Regions from separate parts of the Streptomyces sp. M41 genome, predicted to be linked through region 2. Evidence: riboswitches for the same ligand, from Rfam matches in the RefSeq annotation. Region 2 holds a riboswitch; the other holds the start of a gene.

Region 1 (3,392 bases), on a different contig from region 2:
GGCACAGCTCCGCCACCGCCGCGGGGGGCAGCGGGACACCGACCACGCCGTCCGGGTTGACGGCGATGCCCACCTGCGGCGGCAGACCGCGGGCGAACTCCACGGCCGGGGCGACGGTGTACGACATATGGGAGCCGACGACCTGGCGGAACTGCTCCTCGGAGCTGAAGACCGGCACGAACGCCTGGCCGCCGATCTCCACCGTGGGCAGGTCCAGCGGGCCGCTCTGGGGGCCGCCGCCGTTGGGCAGGGGCACCCAGACGAAGCTGCGGCCGAGCACCTCGATGATCCGGCCGCCCGCAGAGGGCATGCCGAGGGAGGCCGAGAGCACCTCCTCCAGCTCGTTGCCGGGCCAGCCGCCGTGCGGGTGGGGGTGTGTCCGTGCCGGGAAGTCCGCGGGGAGATCCGCTGGGAAGTCCATCTGTCCGACCGCCTGCTGTGAACTACGTCTGTGGACCGAAAGGCTAGCCGGTGGCCGACCGGCGTACGGCTGCGGCCTTTCCGCCGGTGAAACCGATCCGGCGCAGTACGTCCCCCGCGGCCCGGTCGATCAGCACCGCCGAGCCGCAGCCCTGGGGCAGCTCGCCCCGCTCCACCGAGCTCAGCAGCCGGGCCGCCGCCCTGCGGTGGCGCAGGAAGGCGTAGCGGGAGACGCCCCGGCCGCGCTCGCGCTGGCCCTCCAGGGCCGTGCCGGGGGTGACGTCGAGCAGCAGCAGGTGCAGGGAGCCGCCGCGGCGCCGGGCCTCGCGGGCCAGCCAGCCCCGCACCCAGGCCTGGGTGCCGCAGTCGTGCACCACGACGCCCTCGCCGGAGCGCACGGCGCGGCGCAGTCCGGCGTAGTGCGCGAGGCGCACCAGGGGGCGGTAGACGGCGTAGGGGAGGAAGCCGGGCATACGGGCGGCCCAGCGGTCCCGGGTGTCCTGGGAGTCGATGCGAACGCCCTGCACAGTCCGCCGCATCAGCGTGGACTTGCCGCTGCCGGGCAGGCCGGTGATCACGACGAGGTCCTCGGGGGCGAAGAGCAGGGCGTGCGGGCTGCGGCCGGAGCGCTCGCGCAGATCGCGGACCACGGGTGCCGGGCGCGCGCCGCAGACCTCCCCGGCCGGGGCCGTCGGCTGCGGGGGCAGCGCGAGGCCCGGGGTGGTCGCGTACGCCGTGGTCCTGTTCACCGTGATCGTCCTCCCCATGGGATTGGGTCGGGAGTCCCATCCCCGTCGAGTGTAAAGAGAAGGTAATCCCCGGTGTCTGCTGTTTCGTCCGCTTCCCGCAACAAGCCTGCTACAGGGGCCGCCGTCGGCCGCGTCGGCCGGGGACCCGCCGTGCGCGGCACCGCGGGGCCCCGGGAAAGGTTCCCCCTGACGTGTCGCCCGTATGCGTGCAATGATGTCCGCGCCAACTGCATACCGGCCGCTTGAATCCGCGCGGGAGAGTCCTGGACACGTACGACGACACGTACGACGGTCCGGGCGCCGAAGGAGCAAGTCCCTCCCTTGAATCTCTCAGGCCCCGTTACCGCGCGGGCGAGGCACATCTGAAAAGCGGGCCGCATCCCTCGTTCGTCTCGAGGGCGTGGCCCCACCCAAGGTGCAAGCCATGGACCCGCGTGGTCATGGCGAACCTCTCAGGTTCCGATGACAGATGGGGAGGAACGACCTCGCCCGTCATTGCCCTTGGAGACGACCGACTGTGAGCAGTACGCCACTCCGCCACACCGCGCTCGATGCCCTGCATCGCTCGCTCGGCGCGACGATGACCGACTTCGCCGGCTGGGACATGCCCCTGCGCTACGGCTCCGAGCGCGACGAGCACATCGCCGTACGGACGCAGGCCGGGCTCTTCGACCTCTCCCACATGGGTGAGATCACCGTCACCGGTGCGCAGGCCGCCGCCTTCCTCAATCACGCGCTGGTCGGCAACATCGCCTCCGTCGGTGTCGGCCGCGCCCGCTACACCATGATCTGCCAGGCCGACGGCGGCATCCTCGACGACCTGATCGTCTACCGGCTCGCCGACACCGAGTACATGATCGTCGCCAACGCCTCCAACGCCCAGGTCGTGCTGGACGCGCTCACCGAGCGGGTGACCGGCTTCGACGCCGAGGTCCGTGACGACCGGGACGCCTACGCGCTGCTCGCCGTCCAGGGCCCCGAGTCCCCCGGCATCCTGAAGTCGCTCACCGACGCCGACCTCGACGGCCTGAAGTACTACGCCGGTCTGCCCGGCACCGTCGCCGGTGTCCCCGCGCTCATCGCCCGCACCGGGTACACCGGCGAGGACGGCTTCGAGCTGTTCGTGAAGCCGGAGCACGCCGTCGAACTGTGGCAGGCCCTGACCAAGGCCGGCGCGGGCGTCGGCCTGATCCCCTGTGGGCTGTCCTGCCGGGACACCCTGCGCCTTGAGGCGGGCATGCCGCTGTACGGCCATGAGCTGACCACCTCCCTCACGCCCTTCGACGCCGGGCTCGGCCGGGTGGTGAAGTTCGAGAAGGAGGGCGACTTTGTCGGGCGCGAGGCGCTCCAGCAGGCCGCCGACCGTGCCGCGCAGAACCCGCCCCGCGTCCTGGTCGGCCTGATCGCCGAGGGGCGTCGGGTCCCGCGCGCCGGGTACCCGGTCGTCGCCGGCGGCGAGGTCATCGGTGAGGTCACCTCCGGTGCGCCCTCCCCCACGCTGGGCAAGCCGATCGCGATGGCGTACGTCGACGCGGCGCACTCGGCGCCGGGCACGGCCGGGGTCGGCGTGGACATCCGCGGCAGCCATGAGCCGTACGAGGTCGTGGCCCTGCCCTTCTACAAGCGGCAGAAGTAGCGCCAGAAGTAGAGACTGACAGCGGTGAGCGCGTGACTCTGCGCACATACCCGCTGCTCACAGACGTTTCTTGCAGCCCCCCGCCCATCACCACTCCCGCGCGTACAGGAGAATTCAGGCCATGAGCAACCCCCAGCAGCTGCGTTACAGCAAGGAGCACGAGTGGCTGTCGACCGCCGAGGACGGCGTCTCGACGGTCGGCATCACCGAGTTCGCGGCCAACGCGCTCGGCGATGTCGTCTACGCCCAGCTCCCCGAGGTCGGCTCGACCGTGACCGCGGGTGAGACCTGCGGCGAGCTGGAGTCGACCAAGTCGGTCTCCGACCTGTACTCCCCGGTCACCGGCGAGGTCACCGAGATCAACGAGGACGTGGTGAACGACCCGTCGCTGGTGAACTCCGCCCCCTTCGAGGGCGGCTGGCTGTTCAAGGTACGGATCACGGAGGAGCCGGCCGACCTGCTCTCCGCGGACGAGTACGTCGCCCACACCGCCGGCTGAGGAGTTCCATCCCTTATGTCTGACATGTCACTCATGAACCAGTCCCTGCACGAGCTGGACCCGGCCATCGCCGCCGCGCTCGACGCCG
Region 2 (3,392 bases):
GTGATCATCAGCACGGACAGCTCGTCGCGGTACTGCTCGATCTTGGCTCGCAGGTCCTCGACGTCGATCTCGCCGTCCTCGGCGGTCTTCACCACGACGACCTTCATGCCGGCCATCACGGCGCTGGCGGCGTTCGTGCCGTGCGCCGACGACGGGATCAGGCACACGGTCCGCTGCTCGTCGCCGTTGGCACGGTGGTAGCCGCGCACGGCGAGCAGACCGGCCAGCTCACCCTGCGAACCGGCGTTGGGCTGGAGCGAGACGTTGTCGTAGCCGGTGACCTCGGCGAGACGTTCCTCCAGCTCGCGGATGAGCGTGAGGTAGCCCTGCGCCTGCTCGGCGGGCGCGAACGGGTGCAGCTGACCGAACTCCGGCCAGGTGACCGGCTCCATCTCGGTCGTCGCGTTGAGCTTCATGGTGCACGAACCCAGCGGGATCATGCCGCGGTCCAGCGCGTAGTCACGGTCCGCGAGCCGACGCAGATAGCGCAGCATCGCCGTCTCGGAGCGGTGCTCATGGAACACGGGATGCGCGAGGTAGGTGTCGGAGCGCAGCAGCGCGCCCGGCAGCGCCTCCTCACCGGCCGCGTCGAGCGCCTCGACGTCGCCCTCGACCCCGAAAGCCGCCCATACCGCGCCCAGCTGCGCGCGCGTGGTGGTCTCGTCGCAGGCGATGGACACCTGGTCGGCGTCGACGAGGTGCAGGTTGACGCCGTTCTGCCGCGCGGCGGCGGCGACCTCGGCGGCCTTCCCGGGCACACGCACGGTCAGCGTGTCGAAGTACGAGCCGTGCACGATCTCGACCCCGCCGGCCGCGAGTCCCGCAGCGAGGAGGGTGGCGTACCGATGGGTCCGCCGGGCGATCGCCTTCAGCCCCTCCGGCCCGTGGTAGACGGCGTACATTCCAGCCATCACGGCCAGCAGCACCTGAGCGGTACAGATGTTGCTGGTCGCCTTCTCCCGCCGGATGTGCTGCTCACGCGTCTGGAGGGCCAGCCGGTACGCCTTGTTCCCGTCGGCGTCCACGGACACACCCACGAGCCGGCCGGGCAGGCTGCGCGCGAACTTCTCCGTCACGGCCATGTAGCCGGCGTGCGGCCCGCCGAAGCCCATCGGCACACCGAAGCGCTGCGTGGTGCCGACCGCGATGTCCGCACCGAGCTCACCGGGCGACTTCAGCAGGGTGAGCGCGAGCAGATCGGCGGCGACGGTGACAAGGGCGCCGAGCTGGTGCGCCTGGTCGATGACGGGCTTGATGTCGCGTACGACGCCGGAGGCACCCGGGTACTGCAGGAGCACGCCGTTGATCTCGCGCCCGGCGATCTCGGCCGGAATGCCGTCGCTGAGGTCCGCGACCACGACCTCCACGCCGGTCGGCTCGGCACGGGTCTCGATCACGGCGATGGTCTGCGGCAGCACATCCGCGTCGACCAGGAACAGCCCCTTCTTGTTCTTGCCCATCCGCCGGGACAGAGCCATGGCCTCGGCGGCGGCGGTCCCCTCGTCGAGCAGCGAGGCACCGGAGGTGGGCAGTCCGGTGAGGTCGGCGACGACGGTCTGGAAGTTCAGCAGGGCTTCGAGCCGCCCCTGGGAGATCTCGGGCTGGTACGGCGTGTAGGCCGTGTACCAGGCCGGGTTCTCCATCACGTTCCGCAGGATGACCGGCGGGGTGAACGTCCCGTAGTAGCCGAGCCCGATCATCGAGCCCAGCACCTGGTTGCGATCGGCGAGCGACCGCAGCTCGGCCAGCACCTCGGCCTCGGTGCGCGCCCCCGGCAGCTCGAGCGAGTCGGCGTTCTTGATCACGTCCGGCACTGCGGCGGCGGTGAGCTCGTCCAGTGAGCCGTACCCGACCTGGGCGAGCATCTTGGCTCGCGCCTCATGATCGGGACCGATGTGACGCTGCTCGAAGGGGATCCCTTGCTCGAGCTCGGAGAGCGGAATGCGGTGGGCGGTCATTGCGGAGGCCTCCTGGTCTGACGCGACCTTCGAGGGGCACCACGGCGCGGGTACCCGGACGGCCTCCCCCTCTGTCATCTCAACCTGAGAGCTTCACCGGGTCACCACAGGGCTCCCGGCTTTCACCGTCGGTGAGAGCGGAAGCCGTCGGCACCCGCCCTGCTTTCCAGAGTGACCTCGTCCGTGCGGTACGTGTGCCTGAGAGATTCCGGGGAGGATTTGCTCCTTCGGCGCCTCCGGTGACGTCTGGAGGACTCTCCCGCACGGGGTCAGCAGCCGCCTGCAAGCCTACCAGCGGGGCCAGCACAGGGGCCTTCGAGTGGCCGCTCTCACCAATCTGCCTTTTCGTAGTGCTTACGGATGAGTTGCGACCAAGTGGAGGGCCCGTGCAGACCGACATCGATCCGCGCAATCTGATCGGCCGCAAGGCCTTCGACCGCAACGGCACCAAGATCGGCACGATCGACGAGGTCTATCTCGACGACGCGACCGGAGTGCCGGAATGGGCGGCGATACGCACCGGCCTGTTCTCTCGGGACGCCTTCGTCCCCCTGGAGCCCAGCGAACTGGTCGAGGGCACTCTGCACGTCCCCTTCGATCGCGCCCTGATCAAGGACGCCCCCGATTTCGGCGTCGGCCGCCATCTCTCCCCCGAGCAGGAACTCCAGCTCTACCACCACTACGGCCTGGACGTGGCCCCACCGCCCCCCATCCCGGACCGGGACTTCGGCAACCTGGCAGGGTCAGAGGACACCTGACCGACCCGGCCCTACGCCCTCCCCCGACCCCTTTGCCTGCGGGGCCGGTGCCCCGGCATGCGGGGCGTCGTGCCGCCGGGAGGCGCAGGTGGGACGCAGGGGCCACGATCGGTGCACGGGGCACGATTGGGCGCAGGGCAGTGCAAGCGCAGGCAGGTGGGCAGCAGGCGCGACCCACCACCAGCGCGACCGCGACGATTCTGGAAGACCGGCCGCGAGCCGTCCCTCCCCTCACAGGCCCCTAACCCGGAACCACAGGCTCCACCCCCGACGACTCTTCAGATGCCGAACACGCCCCGGACGCCCCGGACTCCCCGGGCGCCACGGTCGCCACGGTCGCCACGGTCGCCCCGGATCCTCCAGACGCCCCGGACGCTTCAACCCCCTCCGAAACCACACCGCCCTCTCCAGCCCTGTCCACCCCCAAAGGCAACGGTTCCGCCGCCTCCAGCTCCGGATCGTCCACGCGGAAAGTTCGCACCCGCCCCGGCTCCGACCCAGGTGTCTCGAAGCGCACGGTTACCCGCCCGAGGCCGCTCCCCTGCACCCACCCGTGCCCGTACGACGCGTGCCGGATGTCATGCCCCGCGACCCACCGCCGCTCGACAGGCACCGTCTCCCGCTCATCCGCAGGTTCCTCGTGTTCACCGACCTCCGGCAGGTCCTCCATCCGGTC

What was found. A riboswitch is a leader RNA that binds a small molecule or an ion and turns the genes downstream of it on or off. The one in region 2 is predicted to bind glycine.
Region 1: it holds a riboswitch for glycine, as region 2 does, so the genes downstream of both, gcvT (glycine cleavage system aminomethyltransferase GcvT) here and gcvP (aminomethyl-transferring glycine dehydrogenase) in region 2, are expected to answer to the same signal.

Annotation. Positions count from the first base shown of each region.
Region 1 covers NZ_JBIMKE010000044.1:13,793-17,184, forward strand. Annotated here, with positions in the region: gene ACHBTE_RS33765 (enhanced serine sensitivity protein SseB) at 1-421, opposite strand, end outside; gene ACHBTE_RS33770 (AAA family ATPase) at 465-1,169, opposite strand; glycine riboswitch at 1,413-1,525, shown strand; gene gcvT (glycine cleavage system aminomethyltransferase GcvT) at 1,687-2,805, shown strand; gene gcvH (glycine cleavage system protein GcvH) at 2,927-3,304, shown strand; gene glyA (serine hydroxymethyltransferase) at 3,329-3,392, shown strand, end outside.
Region 2 covers NZ_JBIMKE010000006.1:354,400-357,791, forward strand. Annotated here, with positions in the region: gene gcvP (aminomethyl-transferring glycine dehydrogenase) at 1-1,958, opposite strand, end outside; glycine riboswitch at 2,135-2,230, opposite strand; gene ACHBTE_RS11790 (PRC-barrel domain-containing protein) at 2,345-2,716, shown strand; gene ACHBTE_RS11795 (DNA polymerase IV) at 2,958-3,392, opposite strand, start outside.